DNA from 4 places in the Bacillus sp. SSR7 genome. Region 2 is predicted to be linked to each of the others. Evidence: riboswitches for the same ligand, from Rfam matches in the RefSeq annotation. Region 2 holds a riboswitch; each other region holds the start of a gene.
The links. A riboswitch is a leader RNA that binds a small molecule or an ion and turns the genes downstream of it on or off. The one in region 2 is predicted to bind S-adenosylmethionine.

Region 1: another riboswitch for S-adenosylmethionine. It lies ahead of AC0NJG_RS25675 (peptide ABC transporter substrate-binding protein); the one in region 2 lies ahead of AC0NJG_RS12290 (amino acid ABC transporter permease).
Region 3: another riboswitch for S-adenosylmethionine. It lies ahead of AC0NJG_RS08790 (YezD family protein); the one in region 2 lies ahead of AC0NJG_RS12290 (amino acid ABC transporter permease).
Region 4: another riboswitch for S-adenosylmethionine. It lies ahead of AC0NJG_RS22420 (bifunctional O-acetylhomoserine aminocarboxypropyltransferase/cysteine synthase); the one in region 2 lies ahead of AC0NJG_RS12290 (amino acid ABC transporter permease).

Annotation. Positions count from the first base shown of each region.
Region 1 covers NZ_JBVVXV010000020.1:36,976-41,372, forward strand. The annotation lists gene AC0NJG_RS25675 (peptide ABC transporter substrate-binding protein) at 153-1,793, opposite strand; SAM riboswitch class I at 1,926-2,030, opposite strand; gene AC0NJG_RS25680 (aldo/keto reductase) at 2,182-3,015, opposite strand; gene proC (pyrroline-5-carboxylate reductase) at 3,017-3,820, opposite strand; gene pnuC (nicotinamide riboside transporter PnuC) at 4,122-4,397, shown strand, end outside.
Region 2 covers NZ_JBVVXV010000005.1:177,505-181,901, forward strand. The annotation lists gene AC0NJG_RS12275 (DUF3900 domain-containing protein) at 1-307, opposite strand, end outside; gene AC0NJG_RS12280 (hypothetical protein) at 425-751, opposite strand; gene AC0NJG_RS12285 (VanW family protein) at 1,128-2,039, shown strand; SAM riboswitch class I at 2,368-2,474, shown strand; gene AC0NJG_RS12290 (amino acid ABC transporter permease) at 2,544-3,212, shown strand; gene AC0NJG_RS12295 (amino acid ABC transporter ATP-binding protein) at 3,232-3,993, shown strand; gene AC0NJG_RS12300 (amino acid ABC transporter substrate-binding protein) at 4,005-4,397, shown strand, end outside.
Region 3 covers NZ_JBVVXV010000003.1:286,405-290,801, reverse strand. The annotation lists gene AC0NJG_RS08800 (DUF3888 domain-containing protein) at 35-430, shown strand; lysine riboswitch at 520-701, shown strand; gene lysA (diaminopimelate decarboxylase) at 882-2,198, shown strand; SAM riboswitch class I at 2,316-2,424, shown strand; gene AC0NJG_RS08790 (YezD family protein) at 2,497-2,640, shown strand; gene AC0NJG_RS08785 (phosphoadenylyl-sulfate reductase) at 2,727-3,431, shown strand; gene sat (sulfate adenylyltransferase) at 3,470-4,397, shown strand, end outside.
Region 4 covers NZ_JBVVXV010000015.1:99,659-104,055, forward strand. The annotation lists gene AC0NJG_RS22410 (YjjG family noncanonical pyrimidine nucleotidase) at 1-368, shown strand, start outside; gene AC0NJG_RS22415 (chloride channel protein) at 409-1,641, opposite strand; SAM riboswitch class I at 1,961-2,065, shown strand; gene AC0NJG_RS22420 (bifunctional O-acetylhomoserine aminocarboxypropyltransferase/cysteine synthase) at 2,158-3,456, shown strand; gene metA (homoserine O-acetyltransferase MetA) at 3,440-4,345, shown strand.

The DNA of each region.
Region 1 (4,397 bases), on a different contig from region 2:
GAACTATATGTCAATAATAAAAATCGGAGTATTATTTTTTAAAAATAATATATTAAAAAAGCGGATTTTCTCCTATTGAGAAATCCGCTTTTAATACATTTTTCCAATAAAACAATTGGTATGGGGAGAAAAACTTCAATTCAGGTTGCCTTTTATTTTTCAATTTGTGCCCATTTGAAGTTTAATTGACCTGCAAAGTCTACTTGCACAATTCCTTTCACATAAGAACGTTCTAAATAAGATTCGCCTTTTTGGTAAAGGGGAGCGATAACAGAGTCTTTAAATAATATTTTTTCAGATGCTAGTAATGCTTCCCAGCGAGCTTTTTCATCACCAGCTAAAGTCGTTTTCACTTTTTCAATTGTTTCATCGAATTCCTTATTAGAGTAATGATCTAAGTTGTAAGGGTTATTCGTTGTAAACAATTCAAGGAATGTAATTGGGTCAGCAAAGTCAGGGCTCCAGCCGTCAATACCGATTTCATAGTCACCTTTTAATAAAAGTGAAACTTGTTGTTTACGTGGTTGTGGTTTCACATTTACTGTTAATCCATCTAAATTCTTTTCTAGCTGTCCTTTTAAGAACTCACCAGTTTTCTTATCAAGGTCAGCATCACTTGTTAATAATTCTAATGTGATTTTTTCAGAACCAAGCTCTTGTTTAGCTTTTTTCCATAACTCTTGTGCAGATTTTGTATCAACTTTGGTTAAATCTCCGTTTATAGTACGGAAGTCCTTTCCATCAGCTCCTTTTGCAAAGTTTTTTGGAACGAGACCAAAAGTTGGTGTAGATCCATCGTTTAATAACGTATTTACAAAGGATTTTCGATCAATTGTTTGATCGATTGCTTGGCGTGCAGACACGTTTTGAAGTATTTTGTTTTGTTGATTCATACGTAAAAATTGTACGCCTACGTTCGGGCGTTCTTTAAAGTTCGCATCTTTTTTATATTTATCAACGAAATCAGATGTTAATTTTATGCGGTCTAATTGTTTTGATTCGAATAGGTTTACTTCTGTTGATTTTTCTTTTACGACGTTAAAATTGATTTCTTCTAGTTTGACAGTATCTTTATCCCAATAGGTAGGGTTTTTCTTAAATTTAAAGCTTTGTTCATGCTTCCAATCGCTTAGTGTAAAAGCGCCGTTGTACAAGATTGTATTATCTTCTAAAGCGTACTTATCACCTTGTGCTTTGAAGAATTCCTCGTTAATTGGTAGGAATGTTGGGAACGCTGTTAAGCTAATAAAATATGGAACAGGGCGTTCTAATTCTACCTCAAACGTATGGTCATCAATTGCTTTTACACCAAGTTGGTCGGCTGGAAGTTCTTTGTTGTTAATTTTTGTTGCGTTTTTAATATCAAAGAATAGAAATGCATATTCAGAGGCTGTTGCTGGATCGACAGCTCTTTGCCAAGCGAAGACAAAATCTTTCGCTGTAACAGGCGTGCCGTTTGACCATTTTGAATCTCGCAGGTGGAATGTGTATTTCGTTTTATCGCCACTTACTTCATGAGATTTTGCAACACCAGGGACAGGTTTGTTACCTTCACCAAGATTATACAAGCCTTCAAATACGTTTCTCATTACTTGGCCAGAATCAGTGTCTGTAGCACGAGCCGTATCCATTGTTCGTATTTCAGTAGGTGAAGATAAGTTTAAAACCTGTTTACTAGGTGCCTCGTCCTTTGCATTTGCTCCGCTTGCTTCGTTTTTATAACTACCGCAACCAGTTAATAAAATACTTACTCCTACAACTGATGCAATACCGGGTACAAACTTCTTTTTCATTTGATTTTCCTCCTAAATAATTAAGTTTGGATGATGATGAGGGAAATGAAAAATAAAAAATCCCTCTTTTCATATTGAGAAAGAGGGATTTTTACGTACAAGTTATGCACCCGTATATAAACGAAGTCCCTCATTCTATCTTTCAAGCACAAAGCTTGCAGGAAGTGGCACAGTATTCAAAATGAACCTGTTGCCGAGGTTTCAAAGGGCCAGTCCCTCCACCTCTCTTGATACAATGAGTAAACGAATAAACTTTATTAATTTTTGTGTTTCTTTGATAATTCAAAATCTTACACCTTGAATAATGAAGTGTCAACCGAATGAAATATAGTTTAAATTTTCAGTTTTCTTTAACGAAAAACCACTGCATATGGCAGTGGTTTTTCTATTAGAAGTTAAAGTTATCTGGATCTGGACCAACGCGACGATCTTCATTTAAAGCTTGAATTGCTTTCATATCATCAGCACTTAATTCAAAGTCGAAGATGTTTGCATTTTCAATAATGCGATGTTCTTTAATAGATTTAGGGATTGTTACAACTTCGTTTTGTAGATCCCATCGTAAAATAATTTGTGCAGTTGATTTATTATATTTTGTTGCAATGTCTTGTAATGTTGGATTGTCTAGTAGTTGGCCTTGCATTAATGGTGACCAAGCTTCAAGCTGGATGTTATGTTCTTTGCAGAAAGCGTGTAGCTCTTCTTGTGCTAAACGTGGGTGGTATTCCACTTGGTTGACCATTGGCTTAATTTCAGCAATTTCAAATACGTCTTGTAAGTGGTGGATGTGGAAATTACTCACGCCAATTGCACGAACACGGCCATCTTTATAAAGCTTTTCTAACGCTTTCCATGATTCAGTATATTTTCCTTTTACAGGCCAATGTACTAAATATAAATCTAAATACTCTAAACCTAATTTCTCTAATGTAGTTTCGAATGCTTGAAGTGTTGTTTCATACCCTTGATCGCTATTCCATACTTTTGATGTAATAAATAATTCTTCACGTGAAATACCTGATTCACGGATCGCTTGTCCAACGCCTTCTTCGTTTTGATAAATTGCTGCAGTATCAATGCTGCGATAGCCATTTTTAATTGCTGCTTTTACAGATTCAATTACTTCTGAACCATCTTCTACTTTAAAAACACCTAAACCGAACCAAGGCATTTTTACACCGTTATGTAATGTTGTATAGTCTTTTAAACTTGTTAAATTCATATTATTTCCCCCTAGCTTTTTTGTTTGTTGCTTCTACTGCTTTTTGAATTGCCTCTGAAAAATTATATTCATATAAAGCTTTGAGACCTTCAGCTGTGGAACCACCGGGTGTTGTTACTTGTTCGCGGAGGTTAGCTGGATCTTGCGTTTGTTCAAGCATAGAAGCAGAGCCGGAAATCATTTGAATGACAAGGTGTTTTGCGGTTGCTTCATCAACTCCATAACTTTTTGTTGCTTCAATTAAGCTTTCAGCAAAGTAATAAAGGAAAGCTGGTGCACTTCCCGTAACTGCAGTAAGCTGATGAACTTCTTCCTCAGTACAAAGTTGCGAAGTACCAATACCTCTTAAAAGCAGTTGCAAGGTTTCCTGATGCATCTCGGTTACCGATTGTCCCATTGTATATAAGGAGATAGACTTTCCGATTTCAGCAGCTGTATTTGGCATAATCCAAGCAACAGGTGTCCCCTCGGGAAGTCTTTCTTCTAAATAAGATGGGCCAATGCCAGCGGCTACCGTTACGACAAGTTGATTCGATAGTAACGGAGATAATTCCGCTAATAAACCTTCATGTGCAGAAGGCGGCATTGCTAAAACAATCGTATCAACAGATGTAACATGCTGCTTCCAATCTGTTGTAGTAGACACATTATATCGCGTTTGTAATTGTTCCAGTTTTTCTACGTTGCTTCGGTTAGAAACGATAATTTCTTCGATGTATTCTTTGCTTGTTTTCAGTAACCCGGAAAATATGGCTTCTGCCATACGACCAGCACCAATAAATAGAATTCGATGTTTAGTTAGCATATCCTTTATTCCTTTCTAGTGGAGATATGTTATAAAAAACGATACCATTTTTAAGAGAATTTTGTAAAAAGAAAAGGCTTCCTGTAGGTAGAATGGATAATAAAAAGGAGGGAATTCATGGTAAAGGCTATTACTTATACTGGTGATAGGGAATTTATCCCGCTTTAATGTGCAGTAAGACCCCCACCTCAAAATTCAGCGAAAGCAAAGAAGTTAGGTGGGGGGCGGGCTGCCCATAAAAGCCCGATTGGTGAGGGCTGATTAAAGTTTCACTTTATTATACATCTGGGGAGAGATGATCATGATTAGAAGTCCGCTTTTTTTAGTCGTTTCTAGTATTATTTGCGTATTGGTTGGATTTTATATTCAATCGAGTTATATTGAAATTTTTGCATCGGTTATGGGGATTATTAATGTTTGGTTATTAGCGAGGGAAAAGGTATCTAATTTTTTGTTTGGCATGATTACGGTCGCGGTATTTATATATATTTTCATTACACAAGGTTTATATGCAATGGCAGTATTGGCAGGCTTTCAATTTATCTTTAATGTATATGGTTGGTATTATTGGATTGCA
Region 2 (4,397 bases):
AGTTTTCCTTCGTTTCTGCAAAGCGGATGCGATTAAATAAGTTGTAATGAGGGTTTGAATCAAGTTCGTGCCCTTCTTCTACAATAAAGCGACCGATCTTTGTCGGAGCTTGTTCTGTTTTCGCATGACGTTCTACTTTTCTCTTTGAAATTTTTAATAATTCTCCATTCAAAAATTCTTTTAAGGAGCTATCTTCATACTCTTCAGCGTCTAATGTTTGAAAATGTTTGTAGCGTTTATCAACAGCTTCACCTTTTCCTTCTACTTGTACAACATAAAAGGAAAGATAATTTATTTCAAAATCCATATTTATCACCTTGTTTCATTTCATTAACTCTTATCAGTATAGAGATGGAAAAAACTTTCGTCAATTTATATAAGGAAGGGGGAAGCCCCCTTCCTTATATATTTTTTATTTCCGAAATTAAAATCCGTCTTCTAATGCTGAAAATGGAATGTTCAGTCTGTTTTCTACTGTACGTAAACGTTGGTTTAAGCGGTTTAATCTACGTGTATTACGCTCAACCGTGTTTTCTAATTGACGTACTCTTTGTTCCAGCTCATTTACTCGTCTTTCTAACTGACGGTTTCCAGTACCAGGAAAAGAGATTGGAAGTTGGAATTGTCGAGTTTGATCATATGGATTAACTTGTTCTGTTGGATCTATATATTGTTGGTATTGTGCCTGTAAATCATAATGAGGCTGATAACCATTTTGGTTATATGGATCGTATGGATTGTAGGGGTACATAAAAACATCCTCCATTTCTTTAAAATAGGTTAATTCACCATAATGTATGTGTAAAAGCGGAGTGTGGCACGGCAAATACCTATTTATGTTCACAGGATGTTTTTTATAAATACGAATATGGAGTTTTACATTTGAATTTCGTTCGTTTTATGGTATATACTGGATAATAGGGGGAGGTTACATAAAAGTTACAATTCTATCAAACTCAAACTTTTATGTAAATATGTATAGACATTTGGAAAAGAAAAGAGTAATTTATATAGAGTAAAAAATAACTTGTAACAATTTATAAATATATTGTAAAATGATTGTAACAAAACATACATAAAAATGAAATAATACATAAAAGTAGTATTGGGGAAAAGGGGAGAGTATATTGTTCCGTAAAGTAAAGGGTATATTAGTTGGGGTTTTATGTGTAGCTGTAGTGAGTGGCTGTGGTACAAAAGTAAGTGATGTTGCATTAGTAAGTGATATTGGTGGCCACACGGTAGAGGCTAAAGCAGAAGTACAGGATTCTATTAGTTTAGTAGATGGTCGTACAGGTACGGAAGTGAAAAAGCTAGATTTGTCGAGTCTAGGTTATTTTGAAGATGAAGCGAAATTTAAAAAATCAGTTGAGAAGGTTGCTAGGGAAGTTGGGAAAAATGTTGACAAAAAGATGGTCCCTTCACGTCTAGGACCTGATGGAAGTTGGCAAGAAGGAAAACCTTCTTATGAATTAATGGAAAAAGAATTAGTAAATAAATTATTAAACGTAGGTATGTGGGATTCTTCCTATCAATTACCTATTGTTGAGAAAAAACCTACCGCTACATTAAGTGATGCGCAAGGAAGTGGCACGGTAATTGGTAGATATGAAACGAATTTAGGTGGCTCAACAGGTGGACGTATTGAAAATATTCGTTTATCAGCAGCGAGTATAAATGGAGTTGTATTAGCGAAAGGGGACAGTTTCTCTTTCAATGCATTAATTGGTGATACAACACCGGATAAAGGATATCAATTAGGAAAAGAAATTGTAGATGGTAAGTTAGTAGATGGATATGGCGGTGGTGTTTGTCAAACATCATCAACATTATACAATGCAGCAGATCAAGCTGGTTTGAAAATGGTAGAGAGAACAACACATTCTAAAACGGTAGGTTACGTTCCACAAGGAAGAGATGCTACAATTGCATATCCATACTTAGATTTAGTGTTTGAAAACACGAATGATGCACCTGTGAAACTTTATATGGGTATTCAGGGCGGAAAGTTAGTTGCTGAAGTACATAAAATGCGATAAGAATAATAATCTAGAAAAAGCCATTATTTCTATTAACAATAGAAATAATGGCTTTTTCTGTGTAGTTTATTCAGTATTAGTGATACATTTCAAGACTAGGTGAATGTGAGGAACAAGATGTTCGGGAATTTATCCCGCTTTAATGGGCAGTAAGACCCCCACCTCAAAATTCAGCGAAAGAAAAGAAGTTAGGTGGGGGATGAAGAAAACTCCCACTGATTAAAGTTTCACATTATCGAATTTAATTCTTAGTTTTCCTATTGACATTATGAATGATTAACTGTATTCTTCATAATAACAACTTAATAAATGGAAAAATTTATTAGTTTTCTTATCAAGAGAGATGGAGGGACTGGCCCGATGAAATCTCAGCAACAGGCTATAAAAGTACTGTGCTAAGTCCAGCAAACGTATGAAGCGTTTGGAAGATGAGGGGAAATGGATTAACATTCAACTCTTCTTATATGTGTAAGAAGAGTTTTTTATTTAGAGAGGGGGGATAGAGTGAAGTTTGATGTAACGTATTTTTTAGAAAGTTTTCCGCAATTATTTAAGTATGTATACATAACTTTAGGAATTACTGTAGTTTCAATGATTATTTCTTTTGTTATAGGGATAGGTTTGGCGATCATAACGAAAAACAAAACGAAATTTTTATATTCTATTGCAAGAGTATATATATCTTTCTTTAGAGGAACACCTTTATTAGTTCAATTGTTCGTGTTGTATTTCGGATTGCCGCAAATATTCCCAACCTTTACAGTACTTACAGCGATGCAAGCGACTTTAATTGGTCTCAGTTTAAATAATGCAGCGTATTTGTCAGAAATTATTCGGGGTTCATTAAATGCTGTGGAATCAGGACAAATGGATGCTTGTTTATCAGTTGGAATGACAAAGGCGCAAGCTATGCAACAGATTATCTTTCCACAAGCTATTCGTGTTGCAGTACCATCACTTGGAAATAATTTTGTTGGATTGTTAAAAGAATCTTCGTTATCCTTTGCACTTGGGGTGGCTGAAATTTTAGCGCAAGCGAAAATGTTAGCGGCACAATCGTATCGTTATATGGAAAGTTACTTAGCAGTAGCGATTGTATATTGGATTATTACAATTGTAATTAGCTGGGGGCAGAAAAGGTTAGAAAAGAAACTTGATGCACCATACTTGTAATAGAAATGAGGTGATATGTGTGATTGAGGTAAGAGATTTGTATAAGTCTTACAAACAAAATGAAGTACTAAAAGGAATCTCACTTACTGTCGGTAAAGGGGAGGTAGTAGTCATTATTGGACCTTCTGGTTCAGGTAAATCGACACTATTAAGATGTTTAAATTTATTAGAACACCCAGAGGATGGAAGTATTAGAATTGAAGATTTAGAGATTCATGCGAAGAAGCTTTATAAAAAGGAAATAATAAAATTACGCCAAAAAACAGCAATGGTTTTTCAAAACTATAATTTATTTAAAAATAAAACATCATTGCAAAATATTACAACTCCATTAACAGTTGTACAGAAAAAAAGTGAAGAAGAAGCAAAAAAAATAGCAAGAGAAATATTAAAACAAGTAGGTTTAGCTGAAAAAGAAAATTTCTACCCAACGATGTTATCAGGTGGGCAACAACAAAGAATAGGTATTGCTAGGGCAATGGCCTTAAATCCCGCTGTATTATTGTTTGATGAACCGACTTCTGCACTTGATCCAGAATTAGTGAACGAGGTATTGCAAGTCATTAAGGATTTGGCAAGGCAGCATGTAACGATGGTTATTGTCACACATGAAATGAATTTCGCAAAAGAAGTAGCAGACCATATTATATTTATGGCTGATGGCATTATTGTAGAGCAGGGAACACCGGAAGAAATTTTTCGGAATCCACAAAATGAGCGTACGAAAAAGTTTTTACGACAATTGAATGCTTCAGAAGAAGGCAATCATTTCGTTATTTAGGAGGAAAAATTATGAGGAAAACATCATTATTACTAACATTGGCATTAACAGTATCGTTTGGGCTTTTATCTGCTTGTGATTCAGATACAGCGAGCAAAAAAACAGATGAAAAAGTAGTGAAAGTTGGGACGTCTGCAGGGCGTAGTCCATTTATTTTTAAAGAGGGTGAGAAAGTAAAAGGTTTTGATGCTGAAATTATTGAAGCAGCTGCTAAAAAAGCTGGATATAAAGTTGAATGGAATGTTTCTGATTTTGAAGGATTATTCGGTTTATTAGACTCAGATCGTATTGATACAATTGCGAATGAATTATCCGTTTCTCCGGAAAGAAAAAAGAAATATGATTTTTCAATCCCATATGTATATTCGGGATCTGTTTTCGCAGTGAAGAAGGATAATAATACA
Region 3 (4,397 bases), on a different contig from region 2:
GCGGAAAGAATCGTGTAACAATACGGAGGTTATAATGCGAAAATTATTATATTTTATAGTATGCAGTAGTGTTATACTTTTTGCTTCACCAAGTGTGTCGGTAGCTCAATATGATGCACCTCTTATGGAAGATGCCCTTTATTCTGTGTTATTCCCGAAAATAAATAAAGCAATTGAAAAACAATATGGGAGCTTGAAGCCTTATCAATGTCCTAAAATTATTAGTTTAAAAAAAGTGTATAGTGGTACATATTTATTTCAAGCAAGTATTGAAGTGACAAAGTATGAACGTGTTGCCGGGAAAATTGCGCCACCCTTTGAGAAGGTAACGATTACATTTAATAACGAAGAAGGCGAATGGGAAGTGACAAAGGTTTCAGTAAAGCGCTTACCAAACGATACGAAACTAAACTGTAAAAAAGCAATATAAAAAATTGTTTGACAAATAAAATGATCCTTTGGTATTGTTAATAGCAACAATTAGATGTTTGAAAATTAAATAGACTTACCTCATCTACTCTCAAAGGTAGAGGCCGCGATAGGAAAGAGTAAGCTATGGGAGATTTAATGGAATCTGTGATCATAGGTTGAAAGGGACTATTGCCGAAATATAAGAATAACCATCTTATTCATATATTGGGACTGCATTGAATAAATGTAGTACTGTCATAAGATTTATTTTATGGAGAGCTATTTGGAGATGTTGATGCGGTTTCTTATTTTGAGGAGATAACAACTCGTTTATTTTTTCAATATATATTTTTCCTAATAAGAAACGCGTGTGAACATTGTTCCGCGCGTTTTTTGTCTATCTAAAAGCGTGCTGCAATGAATAGAAGATTGGGGTTATGAGTTTTAGAGGAAATAAGGGAGGAATTCAAATGTATTTACACGGCACAAGCCGAATAAATGGGCAAGGACACTTAGAAATTGGAGGGTGCGACACGACGCAGCTAGCAAAACAATACGGAACACCACTTTATGTATACGATGAAGAGTCAATTCGAGGAAAGTGCCGCGCGTTTCATCGTGCTTTTAAAGAAAGTGGTTTCTCTTATCAAGTAGCATATGCAAGCAAGGCGTTCTTGTGCATGGAGATGTGCCGAGTAGCTCGTGAAGAGAATATGTCATTAGATGTTGTTTCTGGAGGAGAATTATATACTGCGCTTCAAGCAGGATTTCCGGCATCGCGCATTCATTTTCACGGCAATAATAAAACAGATGAAGAAATTGTGATGGCTCTTCAGGCAAATATTGGTTGTTTTGTCGTAGATAATTTTTTAGAATTAGAAATTTTGCATGATTTAGCAGTGCAACATGGGAAATTTGTGAACATATTAATTCGTGTAACGCCCGGAGTAGAGGCGCACACACATGAATATATTACAACAGGTCAAGATGATTCAAAATTTGGATTTGGCGTGTCAAATGGTCAAGCGATGCAGGCAATTGAGCTTGCTTTACAAAAATCAAATTATAACGTGTTAGGAATTCATTCACATATCGGATCACAAATATTTGAAACAGCCGGCTTTGTGCGAGCGATTGAAGTTCTTCATCAATTTTTAAAAAAAGTGAGAGAGCGAACAAATTATGTAGTAAAAGTGCTAAATGTAGGGGGAGGATTCGGAATACGCTACACAGAGTCCGATACACCATTAACTCTTGAGACATATGTGCGAGCTGTAACAAGTGCGGTGAGAGAACAATTTACAGTATGTGAATATCCACTACCAGAAATATGGGTTGAACCAGGTCGTAGCATTGTAGGTGATGCTGGAACGACACTTTATACAGTCGGATCTGTGAAAGACATTCCTGGTATTCGGAAATATGTGTCAGTGGATGGTGGGATGACTGATAATTTAAGACCTGCTTTATATAACGCTCGTTATGAAGCGATGTTAGCGAATCGAGGGAATGATGAGAACGAGGAAGTTGTTTCGATTGCAGGGAAGTGCTGTGAGAGTGGGGATATGTTAATTTGGGATATTACTCTACCGAAAGTTGCTTCTGCGGATTTACTAGCAATTTCGTGTACAGGGGCATACGGGTACTCAATGGCGAATAATTATAATCGGATTCGTAGACCAGCTGTCGTCTTCGCGAAAGGTGGTACATCACAAATTGTTGTAGAGCGCGAAACATATGAAAATATTATTGGGAACGATCGCATACGTATAAAAGAACTTGTTTAAATGAGGAAAAAGGAGTTGTTCGGATGGGCAATTCCTTTTTTATAAAATAAAGTAATTAAAATATATCGGAAAACTAGGATTGAAAAAAATCAGAATTGTGATAAAATACAAATACAAAGCTTATCAAGAGAAGCGGAGAGAACTGGCCCGGCGAAGCTCGGCAACCTGCTTATAGAAAGCAAGGTGCTAAATCCAGCAAAATGGAATCCATTTTGAAAGATAAGGTAAAATATATTACCGAACAGTCTTTTCGAAATGGGAAAGATTTTTTTTATGAATAAAAAGGGGGGCTGTTCGCGTGAGCGTACGGGAACATTTTGAGGAAGTATCTGAGAAAATTGAAGCGATGCTTGCTGATATGAAATATGGTTCAATTACAATTGTTGTGCAAGATGGAAAAGTCATTCAATTAGAGAAAAGTGAAAAAGTACGTTTAAAGTAAAAAGCGCTGACTAGAAAAACTAGAGGCGGTTTTAACCTATTTCATTAGGTTAAAACCGTCTTTTTGCTTTTACAGGGGGAAAAAACATGTTGACGTATGAAACGTGGGAAGAAAATGATGTTTCATTTTCAGAAGAAGATGAAACGAAAGGCGCATTATCTGTATTAAGTTGGGCTTATAAAGAATATAAAAGTGAAATTGTATACGCATGTAGCTTCGGAGTGGAAGGGATGGTACTGCTGCATCTTATTAACCAAGTAAATCCATCTGCTAAAGTTGTATTTTTGGATACAAACGTACATTTTCAAGAAACGTATGAATTAATTCAAAAAGTGCGGGAACGATTTCCTTTATTGAATATTATAGAAAAACAGCCAGAACTTACACTTGATGAACAAGCCAAAGCGCATGGTGACAAGCTATGGGAAAGCAATCCCAATCTCTGTTGTAAGATTAGAAAAATTTTACCTTTAGAAGCATCATTAGCGAATGAAAAAGCGTGGATATCGGGATTGAGAAGGGAACAATCAGAAACCCGTAAGCATACAAAGTTTATAAATCTAGATCATCGCTTTCAATCTATTAAAGTTTGTCCGCTCATTCATTGGACGTGGAAAGAAGTATGGAGATATGTATACAAACATAGCTTGCCTTATAACCCATTACATGACATTGGATATCCAAGTATTGGGTGTGAGAAGTGTACGTTGCCTGTAGGAGAGGGTGGCGATTCGAGAGATGGTAGATGGGCTGGGAAAGTGAAAACTGAATGTGGTCTTCATTACCAATAAGATGAATTTGAAAATAAAGCTAAGAGAGGGTATAGAAAATGAGTACAAGAAACGAATTAATAAATCGAATAGACGAGACATACGACGTATCACAAATTAAAAAAGAAATTGGGCTAGATAACATTGCGTTAAGTGATTTAGAACTATTAGCGACAGGAGGATATAGCCCGCTTACTGGTTTTTTAGGAAAGAAAGATTATGATTCGGTTGTAGAAACGCTTCGTTTAGCTAATGGGAGCGTTTGGAGTATACCAATTACATTACCAGTAACAGAAGAAGTAGCAGAGACGCTAAAAGTTGGAGAGGAAGTAAAACTTGTTAACGGTGGAAATGTATATGGTGTTATTCAAATAGAAGATATTTTTGTGCCTGATAAGGAAAAAGAAGCGTTACTAGTGTATAAAACGACGGATGAGGCTCATCCTGGAGTGAAAAAATTATACGAAAGACCGAACGTTTACATCGGAGGAGCTATTGTTCTTACGAAACGTTTTGAAAATAATCTGTTTCCTTCTTATCATTTAGATCCAATTGAAACGAGAGAAGAATTTAAAAAACGTGGTTGGAAAACAGTAGTTGGATTCCAAACGAGAAATCCGGTACATCGTGCCCATGAATATATTCAAAAATCTGCTCTTGAAATTGTAGATGGCCTCTTTTTAAATCCGCTCGTTGGGGAAACGAAGTCGGATGATATTCCTGCTGATGTAAGAATGGAAAGTTATGAAGTATTACTTCAAAACTACTATCCGAAAGATCGTGTCTTTTTAAGTGTATTTCCTGCAGCAATGCGTTACGCAGGACCGAGGGAAGCGATATTCCATGCGTTAGTCAGAAAGAATTTTGGATGCACCCACTTTATCGTAGGGCGCGATCATGCTGGGGTAGGAGATTATTATGGTACTTATGAAGCGCAAGAAATTTTTACAAACTTTACAGTGGAGGAGTTAGGGATTACGCCATTAT
Region 4 (4,397 bases), on a different contig from region 2:
GTCAAATTCAAAGTGAGTACGATTTATATATTGTGACAAACGGTATTTCTAAGACGCAAGATAAACGATTACGTAATGCAGGATTACATGCCTTGTTTCAAGATATTTTCGTTTCTGAAGATACAGGTTATCAAAAGCCGATGAAAGAGTATTTTGATTATGTTTTTGAAAGGATTCCTAACTTTGTTCCTGAAGAAGGGCTCATTATTGGGGATTCGTTAAGCGCTGATATGAAAGGTGGATATGTAGCGGGAATTGATACTTGTTGGTTTAATCCAGAAAAGAAATTTAATAATAGCGGGATTGTGCCAACATATGAAGTGCAAAATTTTGAAGAGTTATACGCGTTATTGAAGCAACATGTGTAATGAGAATAGGCAGTGGAACTTTCGTCCCTACTGCCTATTTCTATTCGTTTATAGCTTCGTTATTTTTAGGAAGTGGAAATGCATTACCAATTGCTGCTGCCCCAAGCATCGGTAATAGTAAATTGAGCGGGAAAAACATGAGTAATAGTAATGTTATAGCAATTGGTTTTCTTAGTGCATAGCTTGAAATTGCTGTCGTGACGATGGCGACCGAAGCGATTGGATCTATTGGGGCAATGGACGCTATAGCATATCCGATACTTGACCCAGAAAATATAATTGGGAAAATATGTCCACCGCGCCAGCCTGTATTTAAACAAACAGCAGTAATACATAATTTTAAAACCCCTGAAAGAAGTAGTACCCAGAAGGATAAATGGCTCCATTCAACGACTAAATCTTTTAATTGATGTTCTCCGGAGAATAATGTGTATGGGAGAAAAGTTCCTGCAATCCCTAATAAAATGCCACCGATAATTCCAAGCGATAGTTTGTATTCTTTTAAGGGATGGATTAATTTCTCTAATGTGAACTCTAATTTGAAATAAAAGAATCCAACTATAGCACCAATACTAGCAAGTGGAAGAAATGCAATCCATTCATTAAGAGAAAGAGAACCTTCTCCGAAATTAACGATAAAGGATCCACGATTATCAAATTTACTAAGTAATAAATAAACGGAAAAACCAGCGAAAGTGGTAGCCAAATATACAATTGCTTTTTTTCCTTTAGAGAATTCGTTAATTTGCTCTCCCTCATTTTCACTTGGAGCTAAATAACCGAATAATGGCGCGTTAAAAATTACACTTAAAGTAGCACCAATCCCAACTTCTGTTAGTTCATTCATTCCTTTTAAGGCGAATGTAAAGCGATCCCCGACCCATGTACAAAGCCCACCGATAATGCCAACAAGTGCTGCTTCAGGACCTAAGCTAGCTCCAAATATTAAAACGATAATCGCAGTTAAAGTGGCTTTATGTACGAAACGGTATTCAATTCTACCTGTTTTTTTATATTCACTCATTACTTCCGGCATAAGGCGTGGATATGTACCGAAGTATTTTTGAGTTAAACCAACAAGAATACCACCGATAGTTGTTACACAAATGGTGTAATACGGGGGAGAAGAGAAGATAGTAGGTAAGTATCCCCAAATAAAGTGAATGCCGATATTTATTGTAACTAAAAATAACCAGACTGTTGCGCCGACTATAGAGCCTAATAGAATGCCGTATAGGGCGAGTATATAGTGCATGTCTTTCTGGTTTGTCATGTTATACCTCCGTTATGTAAGTTTTAATGTCAAAAGGATTAAATATGCTACTGTGAAATGAAATGAATATGTATAGTATCTTTTTGAAAGGGTGGCTTATTCAATATATTGAGGTCTCGTGAGAATCTGAAATGTATACAGTTAAACTACTTATTTAATTCTATATATTAATTGAGGGTTTTAAAAGGTCTTTTTCAAATGAATATGGAATATATTTCTTTTGTTATGTACATTAAATTATTTGTAGTTAATTTAGAACATTCAGAAAAACTGATTGACATTAGGAAATTATTGCTATAAAATCAACGGTAATTGCATAGTCTTATCAAGAAAAGGTGGAGGGACAGGCCCGATGAAACCTTGGCAACAGCCGTATAACGGAATTGTGCCAAATCCTGCAGGTAATAACCCTGAGAGATAAGAAAGAGCCTTTAGAGCGTGTTTTCAAACTGCTCCTTTCTTGTTTTCAGGAAAGGGGCAGTTTTTTATTTTGTATAAAAGAAAGGAGAATAAAAGATGGGAGAATCATGGGGAAAAGGAACAATTTGTGTGCAAGGTGGCTATACTCCAAAAAATGGTGAACCGCGTGTTTTACCGCTTTATCAAAGTACAACGTATAAATACGATACTTCAGATGATTTAGCAGCGCTATTTAATTTAGAGGCAGAAGGATATATCTACACGCGTATTGGAAATCCTACTTTAGCTGCATTTGAGCAAAAGTTAGCGGATTTAGAGGGTGGTGTAGGAGCTGTTGCAACGGCTTCTGGGCAGGCTGCTATTATGCTTGCCGTTTTAAATATTTGTAGTAGTGGAGACCACTTGCTTTGTTCTTCCACAGTTTATGGCGGGACGTTTAATTTATTTGGAGTGAGTTTGCGTAAGCTTGGTATTGATGTTACATTCTTTAATCCGAATTTAACTGCTGATGAAATTGTGGCCCTTGCTAATGATAAGACGAAACTTGTTTATGCAGAATCGCTAGGAAATCCGGCGATGAACGTTTTAAATTTCAAAGAGTTTTCAGATGCAGCGAAAGAGTTGGAAGTACCTTTTATCGTGGATAATACATTAGCAACTCCTTATTTATGCCAAGCATTTGAGCACGGAGCAAATATTATCGTCCATTCTACGACGAAATATATTGATGGTCATGCAAGTTCGTTAGGCGGCATTGTTATTGACGGAGGGAACTTCGATTGGACAAATGGGAAATATCCTGAACTTGTTGAACCTGATCCAAGTTACCACGGCGTAAGTTACATTCAAAATTTTGGTGCAGCAGCGTATATTGTGAAAGCACGTGTTCAGCTATTAAGAGATTATGGAAATTGTATGAGCCCATTCAATGCATATATTAGCAATATCGGCTTAGAAACATTGCATTTACGAATGGAGCGTCATAGTGAAAATGCTCTTGCAGTTGCTAAGTGGCTCGCTGATCATGAACGTATTGAATGGGTGAATTATCCGGGATTAAATAGTAATGAAAATTACTCGTTAGCACAAAAGTATTTGAAAAAAGGTGCTAGTGGTGTTTTAACATTCGGCATTAAGGGAGGATTAGAAGCCGCGAAAGAATTTATCGCAAATGTAAAACTAGCAACTCTCGTAACGCATGTAGCGGATGCACGAACTTGCGTTATACATCCTGCTAGCACAACGCATAGACAATTAAGTGCTGAAGATCAGCGTTTAGCTGGCGTTACATCAGATTTAATTCGTTTATCGGTTGGTATAGAAGATGTTTCTGATATTATTGCAGATTTAGAAGCAGCGCTAGTCGGAGGCAAAGAACATGCCGATCATAATTGATAAAGATTTACCAGCTCGCAAAGTGTTACAGGAGGAAAATATTTTTGTAATGACGAAGGAGCGAGCAGAAACACAAGATATCCGGGCATTGAAAATTGCTATATTAAATTTAATGCCTACAAAGCAAGACACAGAAGCGCAATTACTTCGTTTAATTGGCAATACACCGTTGCAATTAGATGTACATTTACTTCATATGGAATCACACCTGTCCCGTAATGTCGCACAGGAACATTTAACGAGTTTCTATAAAACATTCCGTGATATTGAGAATGAGAAATTTGATGGACTCATTATTACAGGAGCACCAGTTGAAACCCTTTCTTTTGAAGAGGTAGATTATTGGGAAGAGCTTAAACGCATTATGGAGTATTCAAAAATGAACGTAACATCTACGCTTCATATTTGCTGGGGGGCACAGGCTGGTTTGTATCATCATTATGGTGTTCAAAAGTATCCTCTTAAGGAAAAAATGTTTGGTGTATTTGAACATGAAGTTCGTGAGCAACATGTGAAATTGTTACAAGGGTTTGATGAGTTATTTTTTGCCCCGCATTCTCGTCATACGGAAGTACGAGAGAGTGACATTAGAGAAGTGAAGGAGTTAACGTTATTAGCCAACTCTGAGGAAGCGGGCGTTCATCTTGTTATTGGACAAGAAGGAAGACAAGTGTTTGCGCTCGGTCATAGTGAATATAGTTGTGATACGTTAAAGCAAGAATACGAACGAGATCGTGACAAAGGGTTAAATATTGATGTGCCGAAAAACTATTTTAAGCATGATAATCCAAATGAGAAGCCGCTTGTAAGGTGGAGAAGCCATGGAAATCTATTATTCTCTAATTGGCTAAATTATTACGTGTATCAAGAAACCCCTTATGTATTATAAAAAAAGATTGTGTCACACGTGGCAACGTTTTCTTTGTAAAGATTAACCTTTA